Regions from separate parts of the Exiguobacterium sp. s168 genome, predicted to be linked through region 2. Evidence: riboswitches for the same ligand, from Rfam matches in the RefSeq annotation. Region 2 holds a riboswitch; the other holds the start of a gene.
The links. A riboswitch is a leader RNA that binds a small molecule or an ion and turns the genes downstream of it on or off. The one in region 2 is predicted to bind thiamine pyrophosphate.
Positions count from the first base shown of each region.

Region 1: another riboswitch for thiamine pyrophosphate. It lies ahead of thiD (bifunctional hydroxymethylpyrimidine kinase/phosphomethylpyrimidine kinase); the one in region 2 lies ahead of KNQ15_RS07765 (ECF transporter S component).

Region 1 covers NZ_JACSNE010000015.1:59,835-68,047, reverse strand. Annotated here, with positions in the region: gene KNQ15_RS10185 (YitT family protein) at 1-790, shown strand, start outside; gene KNQ15_RS10180 (CHASE3 domain-containing protein) at 984-1,622, shown strand; gene KNQ15_RS10175 (ArsR/SmtB family transcription factor) at 1,668-2,036, opposite strand; gene KNQ15_RS10170 (hypothetical protein) at 2,092-2,526, opposite strand; gene thiE (thiamine phosphate synthase) at 2,547-3,185, opposite strand; gene thiM (hydroxyethylthiazole kinase) at 3,175-3,942, opposite strand; gene thiD (bifunctional hydroxymethylpyrimidine kinase/phosphomethylpyrimidine kinase) at 3,923-4,726, opposite strand; TPP riboswitch at 4,841-4,951, opposite strand; gene KNQ15_RS10150 (murein hydrolase activator EnvC family protein) at 5,015-6,292, opposite strand; gene KNQ15_RS10145 (murein hydrolase activator EnvC family protein) at 6,495-7,919, opposite strand; gene mce (methylmalonyl-CoA epimerase) at 8,183-8,213, shown strand, end outside.
Region 2 covers NZ_JACSNE010000009.1:70,842-79,054, reverse strand. Annotated here, with positions in the region: gene KNQ15_RS07775 (energy-coupling factor transporter transmembrane component T family protein) at 1-546, opposite strand, end outside; gene KNQ15_RS07770 (ABC transporter ATP-binding protein) at 518-2,047, opposite strand; gene KNQ15_RS07765 (ECF transporter S component) at 2,044-2,616, opposite strand; TPP riboswitch at 2,717-2,816, opposite strand; gene KNQ15_RS07760 (50S ribosomal protein L25/general stress protein Ctc) at 2,912-3,583, opposite strand; gene KNQ15_RS07755 (GNAT family N-acetyltransferase) at 3,875-5,425, opposite strand; gene KNQ15_RS07750 (glycerol-3-phosphate acyltransferase) at 5,439-5,969, opposite strand; gene KNQ15_RS07745 (DEAD/DEAH box helicase) at 5,966-8,213, opposite strand, start outside.

The DNA of each region.
Region 1 (8,213 bases), on a different contig from region 2:
TTACATCAGCCTACTACTATCTCCAAATGATATCGGATCAGGTGGTATCATGGGGATCACGCTCATTATTCAAGAGCTCTTCCACACGCCAATCGGATTAACGCAATTGCTCTTAAACATTCCCCTCTTCCTTTTAGGTTTCCGTTTCCTGCGCAAACGATTCATGTTCTTATCTGGAATTATCGTCATTGCTTCTTCCTTTTTAATTGACTGGATTCCGACTCAAATCGTTCCGGAATCTCTAAATGATCCGCTCGTCGCTTCTATCTTTGCTGGTCTAGTTTCTGGTCTCGCAATGGCATTGATCTTCTTCGGTGGTGCTTCAACTGGAGGGCTTGATATTCTTGGAAAATTTTTCTTTGCTCGTTTTCATAACTGGCCACTTCCTCGTATATTTCTGATGCAAGATCTTGTCATCTACATCCTAGTATGGTGGGTCTTTGATCTTAAACATGTTATGTACGCTCTCATCATGAGCTTTGTTCGCGCCAAAGCCCTTCAGACGGTTTACAGTTTCTATTCTGCTTCTAAGCAATGTATTATCATTTGTGAGAAAGCAGATGAAATCAATGAAGTCATCACAAAAGAACTCGGACGTGGCGTCACGATTCTTGATGCACGTGGGGGATACTCCAACCGAACGAAAAAAATGGTCTATGTCGTCGTTCAAAATAACGAAATCGTCCGTTTGCAAGAAATCGTCTCTTCTGTCGAACCGAATGCATTCGTTACATTCTCGGAAATCCACACTGTCTTCGGCAATTACAAGGAACATTCGTATTCGTTTTAACACCAAGCGCAGCTTAGCTGTGCTTTTTTTATCTTCTTAAAACAGCTTCTCGTATTGCATCATCTTTCCTGCTTTTTTATTAGTATTATTCACTTTTTCAGTCATTATCCCTATTCAAAAAATAGACAGGCTTCACTTTTTTTACGATAGTAGTTAAGCTTATGACAAGTCTTTTATTTAAAGGAATGATTGCATGCACTCTCTTTGGCGTCAGCGTATTCTGCTGATTTTCTTGGTCAGCTTATTCGCCTCTATCCCGATCATCTATGCGTTATCCGGTTATCGGACGATTGCAACGATGACCGAGCAAATGAAGGATCATAATATACCTTTAATCAATCAGGTAGATCAGTTGGTCGAACACAATCGAGATCGTGCCAATGCGGTTCGTGGTCTCTTATTGTATGAAGATAATCGTTATATCGAACAATATTACTTTTCAACGTCTAAAATTCATGATTTGCGCAATAGTCTGAACCAATCGTCGACTACCCCAGGGACGATTAAAGATCTCCTTCGCCGCAACAATGTCTGGGAGTCCGAGATTGAACGCGTGTTTGTTGTCTATGAACGTCAAAGTCCAACAGCCGCAAAACGTCTTGCTAGACAGTCGACTCAGACGACTCAAACGATTCTCGAAGACTTATCCCGTGTGAAAGATGATTTGTATAAAACGCTTCAAGCCAAATTACAACAATCAGATTCTTTAATCGCTACATATAAATGGATGTGTCTTGCTCTCTCCATCCTGTCCTTTTTATTAATTAGTGCCACGGTCTTTTTCTTCCACCGCTTCGCTCCTAAGGGATCAGAACAATCGTCTTTAGAATAAACGAAAAGCGCAGCTTCGGCTGCGCTTTTCGTTTATTCTAAAGATTTATTCAGGCATTGCTTTTCCCTCTTGTACATGTTCCATCACCATATGCACAAGCGATGATACATGATGATCATCTAAGGAATAATAGACGACTTTTCCTTCTTTTCGGAACTTGACGAGTCCTTGTTTCAACAAAGACCGAAGATGATGCGACGCTGTCGCGATCGAACAGTCGACAGAGGCTGAGACATCACAAACGCATAGTTCTTCTTCGATCGTCAACGCATAAACGATTCGCAGTCGTGTCGCATCCGAAAGAATCTTAAATAGCTTTCCGATTTCAAGCGTCGGAATCGTATCCACGATTCGTCCGATTTCAGACGCACGCTGTTCGTCAATCGCAATCGTTTCACAACGGGGAATGTCCATGTCTGTCACCTCGTTTCTACCTATATTGCACCACGAGAAACGGGACATTGCAAGTTCAGCGCATTCGTCTGCGAATGAGCCAAAACACGAACCATCCTCCTACGTAATCTCCGATATCCCAGACAATTCGATTTTGGTCGACAGCGCGTACGCCGATATCAATGATTTTCGTGCTTTCTAATCGGTTCGTATAACGTTGACGAAGTCGCGTCGGAATCGGTAGACGAAGAAGTGCCCGGTAATAAATATCTAAATGAGTATGACCCCAAATTTCCGTCGCAATCGAGCTCGTTTTAATATACAACGGACGTTTGTAGCGTCTTTCATACTTTTCTTTCAATAAAAGGGCCATTTCATAGGAAACACGATTAGGACGCGGAAATAAGACTTTTCCTAGATGGTAGATCCCCTGATTATCGACTCGAATGATTTGTGGTTCTAACCGATATCGAATCCAATAGCCGCGAAAACGGATCGTCTGCCATTTCAATACAATCACCTCTGAACGGATTATACCCTGTTCTGAAGTGATTGATGCCATTCTCGCACAGCATCTGTCATTTGCTGCGCAGCGAGTTGTCGATCTTCTTTAGCGAAAATCTCTGAGATGACGGCATACCCTTCCAGCGGGATGGGCAGAGAGGAGACATTCGTTGCTGTGATTCCACCAATACCGATTAGAGGTAATCGTACGGCTTCCCGAATCGCCTGAAGCATCGTGTGCGACATGGAATCAGCGTCCGCTTTGGATAAAGTCGCAAATAGAGAACCCACCCCTAAATAAGAGGCTCCGTCTCGTTCTGCTTCAATCGCTTGTGCAACGGTTGCTACTGATACGCCAATCACAGCATCTGGTAAAAGGCGACGTGCTGCGGTTAAAGGAATGTCTTCTTGTCCGATATGCAAACCAGCTCCGGTGAGTAACGCGATATCAATCCGATCATTGATGATTAAAGGAACATCATAGCGATCCGTGAGTGTTTTCAACCGAACTGCCTGATCAAAGAATTCCTTTCCTTGCGCTGTTTTTTCCCGTAATTGCACGATTGTTGCACCACCTAAAATGGCTTCCTCAACGACCGTATCGATCGCGACTCCAGGATGGTACCGACGATCCGTCACTGCATAGATGGAGTAATCAATTGACACGTTCTGTCACCTCCACCAGGTCTTGCTCCGTCATAAGGCTGATGGCATTGAACAACTCTCGTTTAAAATCACCAAGACCTTGCGCGGAGGCTGCTTGTTCCCCTGCTTTTCCCATGACAAATGTCCCGTGGACAGCCGCCTCAAATGCCGTATATCCTGCACCGAGGAAGCTCGCAATCAAGGAGGCCGTCATACAGCCCGTACCCGTGATGTCTCCTAGACGCGGTGTTCCTACATGTAATTCCATTTCGCGCGTTCCATCCGTAATGTAGTCGTTCGGACCTGTCACGACGAGGACAGATTTGTGTTTGCGAGCGAATACGCGAATACTTTCTCGATCCATAATTGCATCTCCCGCAGCATCGACTCCCTTAGTTCGTCCGTCTTCCCCAAGTAACGTCTTGATTTCAGAAGCATTTCCTTTAATGACCGTACACCCGAGATCAATGAGTTCTTTGGAAAAAGCAGTACGTAATGTCGTTGCTCCTGCTCCTACGGGATCAAGAACGATTGGGACATTCAAACGTCCCGCTTCACGGACTGCGAGTCGTTGAGCTGCTTGCATGTCTGCATCGATCGTACCAATGTTTAAGACAAGAGCTTGCGCGAGTCTAACCATCTCTTCTACTTCACGAATGTCTTCTGCCATGACGGGGGATGCTCCAACAGCGAGTGTGACGTTTGCGCAGTCGTTGATCGTAACCGTGTTCGTCAGATGGTGAATGAGTGGTTTGTGTTCAAGAATGGTCGTAAACATGTGTATCCCTCCAAAGTGAATGAAAATGATGTGTCGGTCCAATACCTTGTCCGAGAGCAAATCCATGACGAATTGCCTCCGTGACATAGTTTTTCGCCTGTCGTACACTATCTTGTAACTCTTCTCCAAGCGCCATCCGCGCTGCAATCGCTGCGGATAAGGTACAACCAGTACCATGAGTATGTTGATTGTCTAATCGTTCCGATGTGAAGCGGTGTTCCACTTCCCCATCAAACAACAAATCCGTCGCAGCTCCTGAGAGATGTCCACCTTTTAGCAATACTGCACCTGTCTGTGTAGCCAATTGATGCATCGCCAGTCGCATTTCCTCTAGATTGGTGACCGATCGTCCTGTTAAACGCTCTGCTTCCGGTAAATTCGGTGTGACGAGTGTCGCAAGTGGTAAAAGTTCTGAAATCAATGCTTGTTCAGCTTCCGTCCGCAATAGGGCATGACCGCCTTTAGCGACCATGACGGGATCTAATATAATAGGGACTGTTTGTTTACGGAGATGTGTAGCAATGACACGAATCGTCTGCGCATTCGAGACCATTCCGATTTTGATCGCATCGACACGAATGTCTGAAAAAATCGACGTTAACTGGGCATCTACGATTTCTGGGGATAACTCTTCCACCGCTTGAACTCCCAACGTATTTTGCGCTGTGACGGCTGTCAGTACGCTCATTCCATAAACGCCTAAAGCCGAAAATGTTTTTAAATCTGCTTGAATCCCAGCTCCACCACCGGAGTCGGATCCCGCAATCGTCAGTACATGTTTCATGTTCTTTTCACCTTCCCATCGAGCAATGTAAGGGAGTCGTGACCAACAAAAAAGCGCCGACCGCTATAAAAAAGCAGTCGACGCTATACGAAAGCGTTATACACGCATTCCGGTATCCGTTCGTCTCAACTTTCCTACGCTGGTATTATCCAGTTCAGGTAATAGGGTCGAAAACAGATTGGTTTTCCTCTCAGCCGGATTCCTCCAGCTCCCCTAGTTGCTCAAGTATTCGTTTCGCCTTAACTGTAGCATAGAGAAGAAAAAAAAACGAGCCGAAGCCCGTTTTGATTACAGATATGCCAATGGATTGACTGCATTTAGAGGAGAAGAAGCACTGTATTGATAGCCTCCGACATGTAGTTCGAAATGTAAGTGTGGTCCTGTTGAATTTCCTGTACTACCAAGTGTCCCGACTTGCTGACCTTGAGAGACCGTTTGCCCTGCACGAACCGATAATGAACTCATATGTGCGTAGACGGTCGTGTACACTTGTCCATCTAGGAAGTGAGAGATCATGACATGATTGCCGTAAGGTCCACCACCTGATGCTGTGATGACCGTTCCAGCTGCTGCCGCGACGATTGGAGACCCGACCGAACCACTGAAATCAACACCGTTGTGGAACGTGTAACCATTCGCACCACTTGCTGGTCCGAATCCTTGTGACACTCCACCAGAAGACGGTCGAACGAATTTTCCTCCACTCGAAACAACGGGCGGGGCAACGGAACCAGTTGATTCCGAACTTTTACCTGTTTGTTTTGCTGCTTGAGCATTCGCTTTAGCGGCTTTTTCAGCTGCTGCTTTCTCCGCTGCTGCTTTTTCAGCCGCTGCTTTAGCGGCTGCCTTTGCTGCCGCAATTGCACGTTCTTGCGCTTCGAGAGTCGCTTGAAGTTCTTTTGCGTCTAACAGTTCTGTCGTGAACTTCGTCTTCCCTTTTCGTAATTTCTTCAGCGTAGCACTACGTTCTTTCATTTGAAGCTTTAACGCTTTCTTTTGTTCAATCAATACTTTCTTTTCCTGCATTTGCTCCGCTTTTTTCTCAACGAGCGCTTGTTTTGCTTCTGCTAATTTTTGTTGCGTAGCGATGTAATCCGAAATCATTTTATCGTCTTGCTCAGCGATTTTTTTCCCCGCCATGACACGGCTAAATAAATCACCTAAATCTTTCGATCCGAAAATGACTTCTTCCCATTTAATCGAGTTTCCATCGTTTTCTTGGAAAACACGCAAACGATCACCGAGTAGTTCTTCCTGTTTCTGTAACATTTCTTCGTAACGGACGATGTCTGCCTTTAACTCATCGATTCGAACGTTCAACTGTTCAATTTGTTTATTTTTTTCGGAGACTTGGAAAATCTTTTCATTGATTGCTGCGTCAATTTGATTGATTTGACGTTGCTCTTTTGAGATTTTAGCTTCTTGTTTTTTGATTGCTTTTTCAAGTTTACGTTGTTCAGCGGCATTCTCAGCCTTTTTTTCTTTAATTGTCGCTGCTGCAATCGGTTGTGTTCCTGTTATAAGTAATGCTCCTAAAACAATGGTAGAAATTAGTTTTTTTAGCATATATCGTTTTCCTCACTTATGTTTTTTCATATTTTATTATAGTATTCAAGTTTCTCTCATATCTGAAATAGATTATAGCACCGTAATCGTTTCAAAAAAATTTCATTTACATTTCAAATGAAAACGGTTTTTTGTAATATATGATTTGTTTTTGAAAATGACAAAAAAAAGAACCGTTGCATATGCAACGATTCTTTTACGATTAAAGCATTGATAATGGATTGACTGAGTTAGCTGGACCAGTTGCACTATAGCTATACCCACCGACATGGATTTCGAAGTGTAGGTGTGGTCCTGTTGAATTTCCTGTACTACCTAGCGCGCCAATTTGTTGACCTTGGCTGACACGTTGACCAGCATGAACATTGAGTGAACTCATGTGAGCATATACTGTCGTATATGTCTTCCCGTTCAATTGGTGAGCGATCATGACATGATTTCCGTAAGGTCCGCCACCTGATGCTGTAATGACTGTACCTGTTGCAGCTGCCACGATCGGCGTACCGACTGGACCACCAAAGTCAATTCCGTTATGGAACGTATATCCGTTCTCTCCACCTGCAGAACCATACCCTTGTGTAACAGTTCCGGCAGTTGGATGAATGAATAGACCACCTGATGATGGTGCTGGTTTTGGTGCAGCTGGTGCTGGAGCAGGCGCAGCTGGTGCTGGTGTAGATGGTTTTGGTGCCGATTGCTTCGTCGAACCAGAAGGTTTTGCCGATTGTGCTGCTTTCTCTTGTGCTGCTTGCTGAGCTGCTGCTTCTTTAGCGGCTTGCTCTTCTGCTGCTTTTTGTGCTGCTTCAGCTTCTGCGCGTGCTTTCGCTTCACGTGCCGCTTGAGCTTGACGTTCTTTTTCAATTCGAGCTTCACGTTCACGCGCTGCTTTTTCAGCAGCAATCGCTTTTTCTTGCGCAATTAGAATTTGCTGGACTTCTTTTGCATCCATCAACTGTGTTTCGAACTTTTCTTTTTTCTTACGAAGTTCTTTTAAGCGTTTGTTCCGCTCTTTTAATTGCGATTCAAGATCTGCTTGTTGACGTTTTAATTCTTGTTTCTCAACGACCAACTGTGCTTTCTTTTCTTTTACTTTTTGTTGCGCATCTGCTAATTGCTTTTGCGTATTTTGATAATCCGTGATCATTTTATCATCTTGTTTTGAAATGGATTTCCCTGCCATGACACGGCTTACGAGGTCACCAACATTTTTAGAGCCAAAGATGACTTCTTCCCATTTAATTGAGTTTCCATCATTCTCTTGCATGACACGAAGACGATCACCAAGTAATTTTTCTTGGCGTTTTAGTTTCGCTTTATATTTCTCGATTTCTTTTCCAAGTTCAACGATTTCACGTTCCGTTGCTTTGATTTGACGATCTTTTGTTTCGACAGCAAAGATTTTTTCGTTCAAAGCTTCGTCTAGTCGATTGACTTCTTGTTGTGTTTTAGAGATTTTTTGACCTTCTTGATTAACAGAAGACTCTAAGTTTTTTTGCTTTTTAGCATTGTCTTGTTGTTGTTGTTCGTTTTTGGCTTTCTGTTCACTTAAATCGTCAGCTGCTGCAAAATGAGGTGCTGATGAAAGAACCAGTGCGGAAACGATGAGCGACGCGAACGTTTTTTTCATGTAGTATTCCCTCGTTTTCTGTAGTGTATGTTTTATGATTTATCGTAGAGTATTTAAGTTAAATTTAAATTCTGTAATAGTTTTTCTTTTTTATAAGAACGTTTTTGATTATAGCATTCATTCCTCTTCCATAATATTTCAGTGATATTTCATTTTAAATAAATCTTTCTTCTTCTATGTAATAGAAACATTTGGAAGGTAACTCATCGTTGCAACTTTGAAGTGTTTTTGGGAAACTGAAGCGAATAGAAGGAGGATATCATATGAAATTAGACCACACTGGAATTGCTGTTC
Region 2 (8,213 bases):
TGAAAGAAATCCATCACCAGGAAAGCGATTGTGCACATTGCGAATCATCCGGACTTGCCGCAAAACGCGGACTTCTTCGACCAGTTGCGGCAGAAAGCGAATCCCGGCAAGGAATCCGTAAGCAAAGCGGGGCGATAACTTCGCCTGATGGATCAAGCTCATTACGAAACGGGTCGCGTCGGTCGTCGTGACGAAAGCGAGGCTCAAGCAGACGAACGTGGCCATCCGCAAGGCAAGTAACCAGCCGTGCGCGACGCTTTCCGACGTGACATGAAACCAACCAAACGACCAAAGAATATTCATTCCTTTGCCGAAAGCCGCCATCATCCAGAACGTCAATAAGAATAATAGACTATACGGCGCAAGTCGCTTCAAGAAATCAAAAGGACCCCATCCGGAGAGGAGTAGCAGTGCGATAGCAAAACTCAGGAATACTAACGTTTTGACCCAGTCATTCGTTGCAATCAAGGCAAACATGATCAAAAACAATCCGCTTCCCTTAATGACGGGATTGAGTTTAGCGAACGGGGACACGTTCGTTTGCATCACGTTTCACCTCCTGGAATTGGTACGAGAGTGGACGTTGTAGCTGACAGCGCTCGAGTAATGGAACGTCAGCGAATAACTCGCTTGGGCGACCGTCAAAAGCAATCCGTCCTTGCTCCATGACGAGGACACGATCCGCATACCGGGCGACGAGCTCCATATCATGCGTCGCCATGACGAGTGTCGTACCGTTCTGTTGTTCCATCTGTAACTGTTCCATTAAGCGTCGTGTCGTCAATCCATCTTGTCCGAAGGTCGGTTCATCGAGCAACAATAAGTCTTTCGTTTGTCCGAGCATCGTTGCGACGCTGAGCCGTCGTTGTTGCCCCGTACTAAGAGCAAGTGGTGACTGCTGTTTGACAGATGTCAGTTCCAGCCGTTCGAGCAACGCCGCGCGCTTAACGTTCGTCGCTGCCCGGTGGCTCCAGTCGATTTCCGCTTCGACCGTCAGCTTAAGAAACTGCAGATCCGATTGTTGAAAGACATAGCCAACGTGCTCATAAAAGCGACGCCGGGAGTAACGATGAACCGGACGCCCCTGGAACTGATACGTTCCACGATTGGGAAGCAACCGCCCGAGTGTCGCAAGCAATGTACTTTTCCCGGATCCATTTGCCCCAAGCAGCATCACCCATTCTCCTGTCTGCAGGGAAAATGTCGCATCGGTCAGCGGATATGGTGCTTTCGTCGATAATGCAGCGACGTGTAACAAAGAGCGACCAGCTGTAGCGACGGGGGAAGGCACATGAAGTCGCGCCGCTTGCGGTCCATCTATGGGTAACGTCTCTAACATGTACGGATACAAAGAGGGAACGGCAATGCCTTTCGATTGAAGCCTTGTATACGCCTGCGGGAACAAATCCTGCGGATCTGCCGTCGCAGTCACCGATCCGTCTTCAAGTAAGACGATCTGATCGACATACGGCAAACAGACATCGAGTTGGTGCTCGATCAAGACGATCGTTAAATCGTGTTCTTTCTGAATCCGAAAGATCAACGCCATCAGCTCGTGTTGCCCGATCGGGTCAATCTGAGCCGTTGGTTCATCGAGTAATAAGATCGTCGGCTCAAGTGCTAGGACCGCTGCGAGCGCGAGACGCTGTTTCATTCCACCGGATAGACTCGCGATCGGTGTCGAGAAGGGGAGGGGGAGACCGACGAGTGCGAGTAAGCGTTCAATTCGTTCCTCCATCTCTTCGCGTGGAATCGAGCGATTTTCTAAACTAAAAGCGATTTCGCGTCCGATCGTCTCCATGCAGAACTGTTCTTCTGGATTTTGAAACAAGATTCCGACCGAACCGGACCGGGTAACGGTACCAGTCTGTTCGACTTCAATCGTTTCCGGTGTCAGTCCGGCAAGGGCATGAAGTAATGTCGTCTTGCCACTCCCACTTCGTCCGAGTAGAAGGGTCGTCCCTTGCTCAATCGTCAGCGATACATGATTGAGCACTGATTTCATCTGACCGGGATAGCGGATGCTGAGGTCGTCGACAGTAATCATGCGATTTCTCGTTTCGCACGTCCTGCCGCAAACCCGTTCAAGACACCAGTCGCAACAAGGCGACGGACGAGAATGGCTGCAAGCAAGCCACCGAGTAATGCGCCGCTGATCAATTGTAAGCCAGTTGTCGCAAGCAACGTCGTCGTTGTGTAGTAACCGAATCCGTTCGCGATTAGACTATAAACGATGCTACCAATCGCGGCTCCGACACCCGATAACATCAAGGTCCATGTGTCATAACGACGGTAACGCGTCATCGCGAAGACGAGTTCCGCACCAAGTCCTTGGCAGACTCCGATCAGAAGAGCGGATAAACCAAAATGACTACCTGTGAACAGTTCGACGGCTGCCGCGACGACTTCCGCAATTAAAGCGGCACCTGGCTTTTGAATGATTGCTGCGACGAGCGGACTCGCAATGATCCAGATGCCAAACATCCAGTTGGCACCGACAGGACCGAAGATCGCTGAGATTGGTAACCAGAGTGTTGACCAACCAAGATAGATGACGCCGCAAGCGACGGCGAGCATCATCATGACCATGATTTCTTTCATTTTCCAGTGTTGCATTAGATACGTCCTCCTTTGAATGGGGGAGACGCCAAAAAAGACCGCCCTCCGTAAAAAAGAGAGCGGTCCTCAGAAAAACTGCGCGCAGCAGGAGTCATTGGATGTGATCGCTCCACTTTCCTACGCTAGTATGAACTAGATCAGGTTCGAAGGGTCCGAAGTGAATCGTCTCAGCCAATTGGGCTCCCCTAGTGGATATGGTAATAGGTGATACGCTGTTCACTTTAGGCAATCCAGCGCCTGTTGTCAAGACACAAAAAAACGATACGCCGCAAAGGGCGTATCGTTAAACGACTTATTTATTGTCTTCGTTCTCTTCAGCTGTTTCTTCTGAAGACGCTTCTGTTGCTTCCGCTTCGTTGTCTTCGCCAGCTTCTGCTTGTGCCTCTGCTTCCTCGATTTCTTCAAGATCCTGCTCGAGTGTCGATTCGACAACAGCTGCGACTTGAATATCGCCTTCTGTAACGATGCGGAAATCTTTTTGTTCTGGAAGATCGGCTACAGAAATCGAATCGCCGATTTCGAGGTTCGTGACGTCGACTTCGACGTTCTCTGGTAATTTATCTGGTGTAGCGGCGACTGTTACTTTAAAGAGTGTTTGTGATAGGAAGCCACCAACTTTTGCACCGGCTGCTTCGCCAACGAGTACAACGTCTGCTTCGACTTCTGTTTCTTCATCCATTTTCACGGCGATGAATTCAACGTGATCGACTGTTGGGGTGAAGACATCCATATCACGGCGATTGATCAAGACGTTAATATTTTTACCATCGAGTTTGAGTGAAATCAAGACGTTTTCACCGTTTTCTCGGACGATTTTAAGCAATTCTTTTTCTTCAAACGCGATTGGTGTACTTTCCACTTTGTAACCATACACGACGCCAAGAGCTTTTCCTTCATGACGCAATTGTTTACGGAGTGAGCGTGGACGTACCTCGCGTTTTTCGGCTGTTAAATTAACTGACATGTTCATTTCCCCCTTGAATTTGGTATAGCCCTCAAAAGGTAATGAATGTAGGAGCAGGACGAATCCTGAACAATATGAATCATGCTAAGACAATCGGTTTCAGACTCTCATGAATCTGACGATTTCCTGACTTTGCATTTCTCTCCCAGGTCATTACGCTGATATTGAGAAACATGTGTGAGTAAGTCACCAGTTTGATGCGGTGCTAATGAGTTTATACCCCTATGTTTTAAATCCATAAACCTCTTTTTTTATCTTTTTGAAGTCGAAAGACCTCCAAACCGCTTGAAATCAAGGGTTGAGAGGTCTTTCATTTTTTTCATTCTTTATGGTGATTCGTTGATTTTCACGAACTAAAACACGAACTAGACGTTCAATTTGCCGCATCGTCGTCTGGCCCATCGTCGAAATTTGTAGCCACTGATTGTAAACGAGATAGTCGCTTTCGTACTGGACGTGATACCCCTGAATGCGCAGAGCGTCGCCTAAATCAGTTGCGGACGGATGAACGATCGTCAGTATTCCCGGCGCTTGTGCTTCCTGTTGTGCGAGCAGTTGGAATCCAGTTGCGCGGACGGCTTGTTCGAGATAGGTCATCTTGATTGCTGCTTGATTAAGATCGAGGGCATCAAGCGCTGCCTGACAGGCAAGCAACAGGTTCGACGAGCCGGAAAAGGCAACCCCTTCTGCGTAGAGCCCTAAATCCAGATAACGGGGAATACAGAGAGAAGGTAGGACGCGATCTGCGTGACCAATGAACGCAAGACCCGGTAAACCACCAATCGCTTTCCCGGAAACAGTCGTGACGAAAGTGCAGCCATCGTATGAGAAATGTCCGGTTCCAACAGCGCTGATCGCATCGACGACGAGTGCGGTTCGTTCATCTAACAGCACTTTTACTGCATCAAGATCATAGAGAACACCCGTTGACGTCTCACAATGCGTCAACCAGATCCAGTTGTATGCCGTTTGCCACAATTGATGAGCGAGTTGCTTCAAGTCGATCGGGTGACCGGGGGAAAGCGTATGGACATCAAAGGACTTGCCGGCACGTGCCGCGTGATCAATCAAGCGTTGACCGAACTCGCCGCCGTTCAGGATCAATCCATGTCCAGTGAGTTGTTGCGCGACAATATCATTGGCGAGCGTACCGCTGCCGACGGCCATCGAGACATGTGGCAAATCCAGCAACTGACACATTCGGCCACGTAAATCTTGATCGAGCTGCCGCATCGAGGCCGTACGGTGTGGACGCGGTGCTTGTTGCGCCGCTTGACGGACCGTCGGCGCAACCTCGACCGGACCGGCTAGAAAATGCAGGGGACGTAAGACATCTGCGATGACGGATCGTTCATATGTTGCGCGCGACAACAACATCGGTACAAACTGAGCATCGCCACTGCCAAGCGTTGGTGCAATCGGTGTGAAGCCGAACCGCGCGTATAGTTTTGCTTCTCGCGTCGTACCACTGATATAGACATGATCAATCGTCTCCCGCTCGAGGTAGACCATTAAAAAGCGCATCAATTGCATGAACGTACGACTATTGCGGTATTCGGGACGAACGCTAAGTAAGCGGATTTCCGCTGGGTCCGTCAGTGTCTCTTCTAGCGTCACGCCCTTTTCCTCAAGCGAAAAGGGACGATGCTTTCGAATGGCGATCATCGCGACGAGTCGATCGTCTTCCTTACCGATCAAGTAAGTGTTCTGATCATGGAATCGATCAATTCGTTTCCGTTCGATGTTCGGTTGATGTTGCGGAATCTCTTCTGTAAAGGTGAGGTAGTTCAATTCATGGATTGCTTCCGCGTCGTCCGCAGTTGCAATGGAAAAGTCGATCATGGAGACGTCCTCCTTATGTAATGGCTGGCTTGTGGAGTGCATCATGAGCCCACAGGACAAGTAGACTTACGGCAACGGTACACAAGATATTGACTGACCCTGCGTCTAAGAAGACGGGTAGTAACGGAAGTAAAACGACCGGAATAAGCCCCGCTTTGACACTATCTTTCGTTACGAGATAAGACAAACCGAGTATGCCTAATCCGGCAAGATATGCCCATGGCGTGATAGCGAAGACGATTCCGGAAAATACAGCGTACCCTTTACCGCCGCGTCGCGGATGAAACAATGGAAACAAGTGGCCGATGAGCACGGCAAGAGCAACGGGATAAAATGCATCTGTGATCTGTAGTGCAAGAACGGTCTTCGCGGCATCAAACAGATACACGAATAAAAAGGCCGGGAGCCCACCGGCACGATGGGCGTTGCGGGCACCGATGTTTCCGGAACCGACCTGAGCCAAATCGGTACGACTGACGTACTTCCAGAGCGTACCGCCAAGAATACTGCCGATAAGGTAACCAAGCAGGAGATCAAGGGTCACCGATGTTCCTCCTTTGTTTCTACGAGATGAACGAGTTCTTTGACGGTCAAGGCATCACTGTCTGGAGCCGTCAGGACGGCATCGACCATCTGGGCTTTTCGATCTTGTAATTCCGTCATCTTTTCTTCGATCGTCCCGCGTGTCAGCAATTTGATGACCGTCACGTCGGATTGTTGTCCAAGCCGGTGGGCACGATCGGCAGCTTGCTGTTCGACGGCCGGATTCCACCAGCTGTCAAAGAGGATGACGGTATCAGCAGTTGCGAGATTCAATCCCGTCCCACCCGCTTTCAGGGAAATCAAGAAGAGATCGACTTCACCGTCATTGAACCGATCGCATAACGCCACCCGGTCTTCGAGTGGTGTCTCACCCGTCAACAGGAAGTGGGGGAGGTGACGTTGCGCGAGATTCGAGCGAATGCGCTCGAGCATTTGTGTATACTGCGAGAAAATCAAGATCCGCTTTCCGGCGGCCCGTTTTTCGGCAATCAATGAGAGCAGACGCGTTCGTTTTGTCGCTTCCCCCGTGTATCCCTCAACGAATAACTCCGGATCGTTGCAAATTTGCCGCAACCGCGTTAACCCAGCCAGTAACTTCAAACGATCTTCGCGTTTCGTCTCGTCTAAGTGCTGCAGCGTCTCGAGTTGCAATTTGGCAAGATACGACGCATATAACCGTTTTTGGTTAGGACCGAGCTCGACATAATGATGCTCGATCTGTTTCTTCGGTAAATCCTGTAAGACATCTTGTTTCTCACGCCGTAATAAGAACGGTTGGATGAACTGTTGCATGTCATCAAATGACCATTTCTCAAACGTCGCTAAATCCGGCAGTAATTCTGGAAACAAGACATGGAAAATCGACCAGATATCACGCGGACGATTCTCAAGTGGTGTGCCCGTTAAGGCGAAACGGCGTTTTGCTTGCAGATGTCGCAGTTGACTGACCGTTTGTGACTGCGGATTCTTCAAATGCTGTGCTTCATCAAAGAAAACGACGTCATATACGGGGTGGCGACGGACGTCGGTCCGAAGCGTCGTGTAGGAGACGATCGTCACTGTGTTTTCAGCCAAGTACTCCAGTTCGGAAAGTCGGCTAGTTTGAGATCCCGTCACGACATGAACCGGTCGACCGGGTAAAAAGCGCTTCAATTCCGCCTCCCAGTTGCGGAGCAGTGATGCTGGTGCGACGATCAGTGCACGACTATCCGAAATCGTTGCTATATAACCAATCGCTTGAATTGTCTTTCCAAGCCCCATCTCATCGGCCAAGATGCCGTGACATCGGTGCGCGTCCAAATTCTTTAGAAATTGAATGCCCGTCCGTTGATACGGATAGAGTTGTGACTCTAATGAATTCGGCAAGTCGAGCCAGAATCCTTGTCCGGATTTCAATTCGAACCATTTCTCGAGCAAATCGGCATGGAGATGCAGGATGGAGGCACCGATCAGATGCTTCATGTTCCGGACGGCAGGTAAGACGAGTCGCCCGTCGCGTAAGTCGCGTTCACTCGCTTCCATCTGGGCGAGAACCCGTTGCAACTGCTGAAAGGCCCGTGCCTCTAAAGATACGAACTGTCCGGATTTCAAGCGGTGATAGCGTTTTTGTAAGATGAGCGACTTTAGGACACGTTTCAGTTCGTCTTCCGGAATTCCGTCCATCGAAAAGTTAAACACAAGCCAGTCGAGGCGGTCTGTCACGTCGACTTCGATCCGCGGATGAAAGGGTCCTTTTGGTAACGTCGTTCGGATCGCTTGCGTTGCAAATAACTCCAGTTGACCGAGCGCAACCCGTTCGTCAAGCAGACTCCGCAAAAAAGCATACTGCGCGGCGTCACTGGTGATGACATAGTGCGAATTCGATGGTGTTGCTTGGAATTCACGTAAATAGCGTAAGACACTTTGCTCCGTTACTTGATCCCGTCCAGCATAAATCGTCTCGTCGAGCGGATTCAGCTGAATCCCTTGATAATCAAACGACACACGGACTTCGACTTCCCGAGCCGTTCGGTCAAGATGCAACTTGACGATTGGCGTTCCGGAGACGATTCGTTCCTGTAAATCAGGACTGAACGAAACATCTGCGACCCGCTGCAAATACTCCGTCTGTTCAAGCAACCGATCGAAGTAGGGTAGGGACAGTTGATGCTGTTGATTGTCCGTCAATCGTTTAAGCGTCACGACGGGTCCGGTCAGTTCGAAATGAATCGCTACCCGACGATCCGGTGTGAGACTGCGTAAATAA